Regions from separate parts of the Yersinia fenwicki genome, predicted to be linked through region 2. Evidence: predicted binding sites of a transcription regulator. Region 2 holds the regulator's gene; each other region holds the start of a gene.

Region 1 (3,257 bases), 1.2 Mb from region 2:
GCATGGCGTTGGACAAACCGCCAGCACCGACATCATGAATAAACAGAATTGGGTTGTGGTCCCCCAACTGCCAGCAGCGATCAATCACTTCCTGGCAGCGGCGTTCCATTTCTGGGTTATCGCGCTGTACCGAAGCAAAATCCAGATCTGCATCAGATTGGCCGGATGTCATGGAAGAAGCCGCCCCACCGCCTAAACCGATGTTCATCGATGGACCACCGAGCACCACCAGCTTGGCACCAACGGTAATTTCGCCTTTTTGCACATGATCCGCGCGGATATTACCCATCCCGCCCGCTAACATGATTGGCTTATGGTAGCCGCGTAATTCAGTACCGTTATGGCTGTTCACACGCTCTTCATAGGTACGGAAATAACCCAGCAGCGCCGGACGGCCAAATTCATTGTTAAACGCTGCGCCACCCAATGGCCCTTCGGTCATGATGTCCAGCGCCGTCACTATACGATCTGGCTTCCCGAAATTCTCTTCCCACGGCTGTTCAAAACCAGGGATACGCAAGTTAGATACAGAGAACCCCACCAAACCGGCTTTCGGCTTGGCACCACGCCCGGTGGCACCTTCATCACGGATTTCCCCGCCTGAACCGGTAGCCGCGCCTGGCCACGGCGATATAGCCGTCGGGTGGTTGTGAGTTTCAACTTTCATCAGGATGTGCGCCTCTTCCTGATGGTAGCCATAAACACCCTTTTCTGGCGCAGCAAAGAAGCGCCCAACCTGAGAACCTTCCATCACTGCAGCATTGTCTTTATAAGCAGACAGTACATAATCTGGTGTCTGTTCAAAGGTGTTTTTGATCATCTTAAACAGCGACTTAGGCTGGTCAACACCATCAATTTTCCAGTCCGCATTAAAAATCTTATGCCGGCAATGCTCAGAGTTGGCCTGAGCAAACATATACAGCTCAATATCTGTCGGGTTGCGCCCAAGGCCAGTAAAGGCGGCGAGCAGATAATCAATTTCATCCGGAGCCAGTGCCAGACCTAATTTAATATTGGCCTGCTCTAGTGCACTGCGGCCCTGTGCCAGAATATCCACTCGTTGCACTGGGACTGGCTGGTGGTGAGAGAACAGTTGCTCGGCTTGCTGCAAATCAGTAAAGACCGTTTCCATCATGCGGTCATGCAGCAGTGCCGACAATTGTTGCCATTGGGTTTCAGTCAGGTTCGGGCCTTGTATATAGAAAGCCAGACCGCGCTCAAGGCGCAGCACCTGTGGCAATGCACAATTGTGGGCGATATCTGTTGCTTTGGAAGACCACGGAGAGATAGTGCCCGGCCTTGGGGTAACCAGGAGTAAACGCCCTTCTGGCACATGTTCGGGGAGAGATGGCCCATACTTAAGCAGCCGCTGGAGTCTGGCGTGTTCGTCAGCACTCAATGGGGCGCTAACATCGGCAAAATGAACATATTCTGCATAGATATCATCTACTGGCAGATGAGCATCCTGGCAACGGGACAGCAGTTTGGTAATTCGAAAAGCCGACAAAGCGGGCGAACCACGCAGTATTTCCATAATCTAAGTTTCTCTCTCTTCGAAGCGACTGGAACAGCACTTCATTGGGCGCAGCACTCATTGGCGCAAAACAGGGGAAAACGCGCGCTATTATAGTGAATCTACGTCGCCGACGAAACCGTTTGCGTAGCTATTATTAATAATTGCGTCAGAAAGTGTCGTTATCTTTAAAAGATGAACACCAAATAAATAAGCTCTCAATAAAGTTGCACACTGACGAATTGTTGCGCAAAATGCCACTCCACTGGGGATTTAACCATGTCGATTTCAGCTTCACGACACATCTATAAAGAGCGCTGCCGAGAGATAACTATTTGACGCGCATAAAATTAAATTACTTTGTCATCGGTGTAGTTGCCTTACTTCTGGCCCTCGCACTGTGGCCCAATATTCCTTGGCGTAATGGCCAAGAAGGGCAACTTGACCGTATAAAAGCCCGTGGTGAACTGCGAGTTAGCACCATTAGTTCACCGCTTATCTACTCAACCGGAAAGGATGGCCCTTCCGGTCTCGACTATGAGCTGGCAAAACGTTTTGCTGACTATCTGGGGGTTAAGCTGATGATAACCCCTCGTCATAATATCAACGATCTGTTTGATACTTTAGATAGTGATGATGCCGACATGATTGCTGCCGGGCTGATTTATAACAGTGAACGTCTTAATCGGGCGCGCACTGGCCCTGCCTATTATTCCGTGTCGCAACAATTGGTCTACCGACTGGGTTCTCCACGGCCAAAGTCATTCAGCGATCTGAAAGGGCAGCTGATTGTGGCGTCCGGCTCAGCCCATATGACCACATTAAAACAGCTTAAACAGACCAAATATCCTGACCTGAACTGGGGGTCATCTGTCGATCGCTCAGGAAAAGAGTTACTGGAGCAGGTCGCTGAGGGCAAGCTCGATTATACCCTGGGCGATTCTGTCACCATTGCTCTGCTGCAACGTATCCATCCACAATTGGCAGTCGCTTTTGATGTCACGGATGAAGAGCCGGTGACTTGGTATTTCCAACAGAGCCATGATGACAGCCTGTATGCGGCGATGCTTGATTTCTACAGTGAGATGGTAGAAGACGGCAGCTTGGCGCGCCTGGAAGAAAAATATCTGGGTCATGTTGGCAGTTTTGATTATGTCGACACGAAAACATTCCTGTCCGCCATCGACAATGTTCTGCCCTTTTTCCGACCACTATTTGAAAAACATGCTGGCGAAATTGATTGGAAATTACTGGCAGCCATTGCTTATCAAGAGTCCCATTGGAATCCACAAGCGACCTCCCCAACTGGTGTGCGCGGCTTGATGATGCTCACGCGAGCAACCGCTAGTGGTTTGGGCGTCAAAGACCGGGTTGATCCAGAGGAAAGCATTAGAGGCGGCTCGGTTTACTTACAGCGGTTGATGCAAAAGGTACCCGATACCATTCCCGAAGATGAACGAATCTGGTTCGCACTGGCGGCATATAATCTGGGTTACGGTCATATGCTCGATGCTCGCAAGCTGACTAAAAACCAGAATGGCAATCCAGACAGTTGGGTTGACGTAAAAATGCGGCTACCAATGTTGAGCCAAAAGCGCTACTACCCTAGCACCACTTATGGCTATGCTCGCGGTCATGAAGCCTATAACTACGTCGAAAACATCCGTCGTTATCAGGTTAGTTTAGTGGGATATTTGCAGGAAAAAGAGAAGAAAGCAGCGCAGCACGCCGCGATTGAAGCTGA
Region 2 (3,257 bases):
CAATTGGAGGAGTGGTTGGCGGTGCCACTATTTGCGCGACGCCATCGCGATGTAGAATTGACCGAAGCAGGTAAAGTTTTTATTAAAGAATCGCGTGATGTTATCAAAAAAATGAATGACACACGTCGTCAATGTCAACAAGTGGCGAATGGCTGGCGTGGGCAATTAAATATCGTGGTCGATAAGATCGTCAAACCTCAGCGGAGCCGCCGTTTAGTGTTGGATTTTTATCGTCATTTTCCCGATATTGAATTGCGGGTGCGCTATGAAGTCTTTAACGGTGTTTGGGATGCGCTAGTGGATGGGCAAGCGGATATGGCCATTGGTGCGACTCGTGCCATCCCTGTTGGCGGGCGGTTTGTCTTTCGCGACATGGGTTTTCTGACCTGGCATTGTGTCGTGAGTGTTAATCATCCTTTAGCGCAGCTAACCGGGCCACTCAATGACGATCAGTTGCGGCCTTATCCCTCTCTTTGTTTAGAGGATACTGCACGAAATTTGCCGAAACGAGATGCATGGACGTTGGATAACCAGCAGCGATTAGTGGCGCCGGATTGGGCACCGGGCATAGACTGTTTGTGTGAGGGGTTATGTATTGGAATGGTACCCGCTCATATGGTGTCGCCCCTGATTGCACAAGGGAAACTGGTGGCACTAACACTCGCGGAACCATTACCTGCTAGCCCATGTTGCTTGACGTGGGAGCAGAATAACCATTCCCCAGCTCTAGCCTGGATGCTGGAATATTTGGGTGACAGTGTCACGTTAAATGATGAGTGGTTAAGAGATGATAAGGGCACAGATGATGAGATTTGGCAGAATTAGCAGCCGGTAACAGTGCGCTACCGGCAGACTAAGTATTTAGCGGCGATAATCGCGGAATGGACCATCAGCAACAGAGCGGCGTTCGACCAGCTTAGGATGTACCTCAATCGTTTGAGGGTCTTCACGTTTGCTGATAATTCTGTCGAGTAACATAGCAAAAGCCGTTTCACCCAATCGCTCTTTCGGCTGATGAATGGTGGTCAACGCCGGTGAGAAATAGCGGGCATTACGCACATTGTCATACCCGATCACTGAAATATCTTGTGGCACACGCAAGCCTAATTCATCTGCGGCGCATATCGCACCCATTGCCATAATATCGCCACCACAGAACACAGCAGTCGGACGATGCTTTTGTGTCAGAATTTGATGCATGGCTTTATAGCCGGATTCTGGCTCAAAATCACCTTGAACTACCCATTCTTCTCGCAGGGTGATATTGGCCTCCTCTAATGCTTTTAGGAAGCCCTGATGGCGACCGCCACCGGTATTACGCGATAACTGGCCGGGGATAGCCCCGATATCGCGGTGACCACGCTCAATAAGATAACGGCCAGCTAAATAACCGCCTTCGAATGCGTTATCAATAATCGAGTCGGTAAAATCGCCACGGGCGGTTCCCCAATCCATCACTACCATCGGAATATTGCGATAATCCTCTAACATTCCCAGTAACTGTTCCGGATATTCAGAACACATCACCAATAAGCCATCAACACGCTTTTGTGCCAGCATCGCCAAATAGGCTTTTTGTTTATCCAGATTATTATGAGAGTTACACAAAATCAGCGTGTAACCTTTGCTATAACAGCTATTTTCAACCGCTTCGATCACTTCAGCGAAATAGGGGGCTTCACTGGATGTCGCCAATAAGCCAATTGATTTAGTATGATTAACTTTCAAACTGCGCGCCACAGCACTCGGCGAATAATGCAGTTCTTTAATAGCCGCCCACACGGCAGCCTTGGTGTTTTCGGCGACGAAACGAGTTTTGTTGATAACGTGCGAAACGGTGGTAGTAGACACACCCGCGTGTTTGGCCACATCTTTAATCGTTGCCATAAAAAGAATGACTCCTAAGCTCACCTGTTACAGCAGGTAAGTATTATGTTAATCGTTTGCCTGCATGACTCGAACACCGCTCAGACAGAAACAATATAGTAGGCTGGAGAGCTAAGTCAGATGGTCGTCTGAGTGTATTTATTAGACGTTATTAGTCGGCATACAGTTATGAACTGCGAATTTTGGCTGATCTGAAGGAAAAGTGGAAGAGGTAATCAATGTTATAAAGTGCGTAATGAGGACAAGATTTTTTTTCTTAACTGTGGGAAAATAATTTAACGCACTAACTATGTGCCTTTACCTTACTATACTTTAAATAATTCGAGTGAGTGAACCTAGCCGACGCACATGCGACTTGAAGTATAACGAGTATAAAAATTAACCGACTGAGGAGTTCTTATGGATACCAATTTGAAAATGTCGCTGATTACGACTGTTGGTGCGCTGGCGATGATTATTGCCTTTAGCTTCGTAGCGGTCATGAATTAATTAAGCCGCGTGCCGGTGTGAAGTGATAAGTAGGGCGGTTAACCCGCCCTTAATTATTTCTGCTGGTAATGTGATTACACGGCGTCTTTTGCTTCTCGTCTTTTCAGGCTAAGTTTTTCTCAACAAAAGACCAATTCACCAATGCCCAGAAATTCTCCAGATATTTTGGTCGCGCATTACGATAATCAATATAGTAAGCGTGCTCCCACACATCTACGGTTAACAATGGCTTATCAGTTGTCGTCAGCGGTGTTGCCGCATTTGATGTGCTGACAATAGCTAACGTGCCATCCGCTTTCTTGACCAGCCAAGTCCAGCCCGCACCAAAGTTTTTCACCGCTGCATCAGTAAATTGCTCTTTAAATTCAGCAAAAGATCCAAAAGATCGATTAATGGCATCGGCGACTTTTCCGGTGGGTTCGCCACCGCCATTAGGTGACAAACAGTGCCAGTAAAAGGTGTGGTTCCAGACTTGAGCTGCATTGTTAAAAATACCGCCACTGGAGGTTTTGACAATCTCTTCCAAGGATTTACCTGCAAACTCAGTATCCTTGATCAGGTTATTGAGATTTACTACATAGGTGTTGTGGTGCTTGCCGTAATGGTATTCAAGCGTTTCAGCAGAAATGTGGGGTTCCAGTGCATTTTGTGCATAAGGTAATGCCGGTAATTCAAAAGACATAGCTCTCTCCTTTCGGGGTTGCTCAGGGTGTTTGCTCTTCAAATCCGAACGTTAGCTCACTAAGATGTGGTGAGGAGCGGTTAAAATCATAATTGTTGTAGTTTTATTATGGGTATTAATCTTAACAACTTTTAACAGGAATGACAGGTATAACCACACCATTTGATGGGATATTGGCTGTTTGGAGTTTGGCTGCTCT
Region 3 (3,257 bases), 1.5 Mb from region 2:
GGAACCGGATCAACGGGCAACCATTGGCATCACTGATGGGTTAATTCACCTGTTTGCCAACCGCTATGGGCCGTTGGTGGTTGGCCGCAATCTTGCTTTGATGTCGATGGAGCAAATACCTGCAATCCGTGATACTTTCGCGCGGCGCACACTGGGATGGGTCGGTCGCTAGTTTTACCCATCATATTTCACGTTGCTTCCTGCATCGAGAAATCTATCGGGTAAATAAAGTTCATATTTTCATGGGATATATCTCGGTATGCAATCATATGACGTGGTAATCGCTGGTGGCGGAATGGTCGGCCTGGCACTGGCTTGTGGGTTGCAAGGCAGCGGTCTACGCATTGCCATTCTGGAACACCAGCCAGAACAAGAGCCGCTATCTGCGCCAGTGACCGGTGAGTTAGCGCTTCGTGTCTCGGCGATCAATGCAGCCAGTGAGCGCTTACTGCAAAAAACTGGTGTGTGGGATAACATCTTGGCTCTACGCGCCAGCCCTTATAGTGGCATGGAAGTGTGGGACCAAGACAGTTTTGGCAAAATTGCTTTCCACGCCGATGAGTATGGTTTTAGCCATCTTGGACATATTATTGAAAATCAGGTCATTCAGCAGGCACTCTGGCAACGAGCAAGCCAATTGGCTGATGTCACCTTGCTGGCCCCCGCCAGTATCAAACAGGTGGCTTGGGGCGAAAGTGAAGCATTTATTACTCTGACAGATGACCGGATGCTGAGCACCAAACTGGTGGTTGGGGCTGATGGGGCCAACTCTTGGTTGCGCCAACATGCTGATATCCCACTGACATTTTGGGATTACGCCCATCACGCGCTGGTGGCCACTATTCGCACTGAAGAAACCCATCAGGCCACGGCCAGGCAGGTGTTTCATGGCGACGGTATTTTAGCATTCCTGCCATTTAGCGACCCACATCTTAGCTCGATTGTTTGGTCAGTCTCACCTGAGCGCGCCGCCGAGTTAACCGCGCTGTCCGCTGAGCAGTTTAACCGTGAGTTTGGAATGGCGTTTGATATGCGGCTGGGGCAATGCCAGCTTGAAAGCGAGCGCCAAACCTTCCCATTGATCGGGCGATATGCGCGTAGTTTTGCCGCTCATCGGTTGGTTCTGGTCGGTGATGCTGCCCATACTGTGCATCCATTGGCCGGGCAGGGGGTGAATTTAGGTTTTATGGATGCTGCTGAATTGGTTTCAGAACTCCGGCGCTTGCAGCGTCAGGGCAAAGATATTGGCCAACACCTTTATTTACGCCGCTATGAACGTCGCCGTAAACACAGTGCTGCGGTGATGCTTGCCAGTATGCAGGGATTTCGTGATTTATTTGCCGGAAATAATCCCGCTAAAAAACTGCTGCGTGATATTGGGCTAACATTGGCTGATAACTTACCGGGTATCAAACCACAGTTAGTGCGTCAGGCGATGGGGTTAAATGATTTGCCTGATTGGCTTGATGAATAATCCAGGATATAAAAGCCGCCTCAGTTGAAATAATCTAATTTCAGCCCACTTTTCGCATTAGTTTTTTTTATATACAACCAAAACCTGACAAGTTGATTCTGACAGGGTTTTGGTTGTTTCGTTATATAACATCGCTATTTTTACGGTTTAATTGTTAATTATGTGCCTCTGGGCGCATTTTTACAGTGGAAAACTCTGCACAATACCCCTGCCTTTTGTCGCCTTAGTGGGTGCTATTGCCTCTTTTACCTTATGGTTACCTAATAGATTCGGTGATAACGTTGAGCAAAAGGTATCGTTTGCGTAAACCCGTCATACTTCACGTTGCATGTGTGTTGGCTGCCTTCGTTCCCCCCAGTCACTTACTTATGTAAGCTCCTGGGGATTCACTTAGTTACCGCCTTCCTGCAACCCGAATTATCTAGGGTATATGCCTGTTTATGGTAAGTCAGAGTACTAGACATCCATGGCATGAAACTGTTTGAGGGAGAGTAGATGGCTAAGCAGACCCCGCTGTATGACCAACACGTAGCGTGCGGTGCGCGCATGGTAGATTTTCATGGCTGGATGATGCCATTGCATTATGGTTCCCAAATCGACGAGCACCATATCGTGCGCCAGGATGCCGGTATGTTTGATGTCTCGCACATGACTATTGTCGACTTGCACGGTGCCCGTACCCGTGAATTCCTGCGTTATCTATTAGCTAATGATGTTGCCAAGCTGACCCAACCGGGCAAAGCCCTTTACACCGCAATGCTGAATGCCTCCGGCGGTGTTATCGATGATTTGATTGTCTATTTCCTACGCGAAGACTATTTCCGTTTAGTGGTTAACTCTGCTACCCGCGAAAAAGATCTGAACTGGTTCATTCAGCATGCTAAGCCGTATCAGGTTGATGTCACTGTACGTGATGATTTGGCACTGGTAGCAGTGCAAGGCCCAACAGCACAACAGAAAGTCGCGACCTTACTCACTCCTGAGCAGCAACAAGCGATCGCAGGAATGAAACCGTTCTTTGGTATTCAGGTTGATGACTTGTTTATCGCCACCACCGGTTATACCGGCGAAGCAGGTTACGAAATTGCATTACCTAAAGAGCGGGTTGTCGAATTTTGGCAACAATTATTGGCTGCCGGTGTGAAACCTGCTGGCCTTGGTGCTCGTGACACTTTGCGCCTGGAAGCCGGTATGAATCTCTACGGTCAGGAAATGGACGAAGGCGTTTCGCCACTTGCCGCCAATATGGGCTGGACAGTTGCCTGGTTGCCAGAAGACCGCCAGTTTATCGGCCGCGAAGCACTTGAGCAGCAACGTGCTAACGGAACTGAGCAATTGGTAGGTTTGATCATGACCGAAAAAGGTGTATTACGTAATGAGTTACCGGTGCATTTTTCTGATGATTCGGGCAATCAGCATGTTGGCGTGATAACCAGCGGTTCATTCTCTCCTACACTGGGCTTTAGTATTGCGCTGGCCCGTGTCCCTGCGGGGATAGGCGAAAATGCAGTAGTGCAAATCCGCAACCGTGAAATGCCAGTGCGGGTCACAAAACCGGGTTTTGTGCGGGCGGGTAAACCGGTCGCGCTGTAATTATTTAGAGTATTCCGAATTCTACGAGCCACACCTTTTTGGCTCTACCCTTTTTAAGGAGCAGCAATGAGCAATGTACCAGCAGATTTGAAATATGCGTCATCTCATGAGTGGGTTCGTGCCGATGGTGATGGTGTGTACAGCGTCGGGATCACCGAGCATGCGCAAGAGCTACTGGGTGACATGGTGT

What was found. Region 2 encodes PurR, which represses purine synthesis genes. Its sites were predicted from a motif close to CANGCAAACGTTTGCNTG; they were not measured.
Positions count from the first base shown of each region.
Region 1: the regulator PurR is predicted to act here: its motif matches at 1,646-1,663, upstream of purL (phosphoribosylformylglycinamidine synthase).
Region 3: the regulator PurR is predicted to act here: its motif matches at 1,945-1,962, upstream of gcvT (glycine cleavage system aminomethyltransferase GcvT).

Region 1 is NZ_CP170755.1:1,153,723-1,156,979, reverse strand. Features, by position in the region: gene purL (phosphoribosylformylglycinamidine synthase) at 1-1,534, opposite strand, end outside; gene mltF (membrane-bound lytic murein transglycosylase MltF) at 1,849-3,257, shown strand, end outside.
Region 2 is NZ_CP170755.1:2,332,682-2,335,938, reverse strand. Features, by position in the region: gene punR (DNA-binding transcriptional activator PunR) at 1-825, shown strand, start outside; gene purR (HTH-type transcriptional repressor PurR) at 862-1,887, opposite strand; gene ACF3VQ_RS10765 (YnhF family membrane protein) at 2,287-2,376, shown strand; gene sodB (superoxide dismutase [Fe]) at 2,480-3,058, opposite strand.
Region 3 is NZ_CP170755.1:868,950-872,206, forward strand. Features, by position in the region: gene ubiH (2-octaprenyl-6-methoxyphenyl hydroxylase) at 1-172, shown strand, start outside; gene ubiI (FAD-dependent 2-octaprenylphenol hydroxylase) at 260-1,474, shown strand; gene gcvT (glycine cleavage system aminomethyltransferase GcvT) at 1,970-3,067, shown strand; gene gcvH (glycine cleavage system protein GcvH) at 3,134-3,257, shown strand, end outside.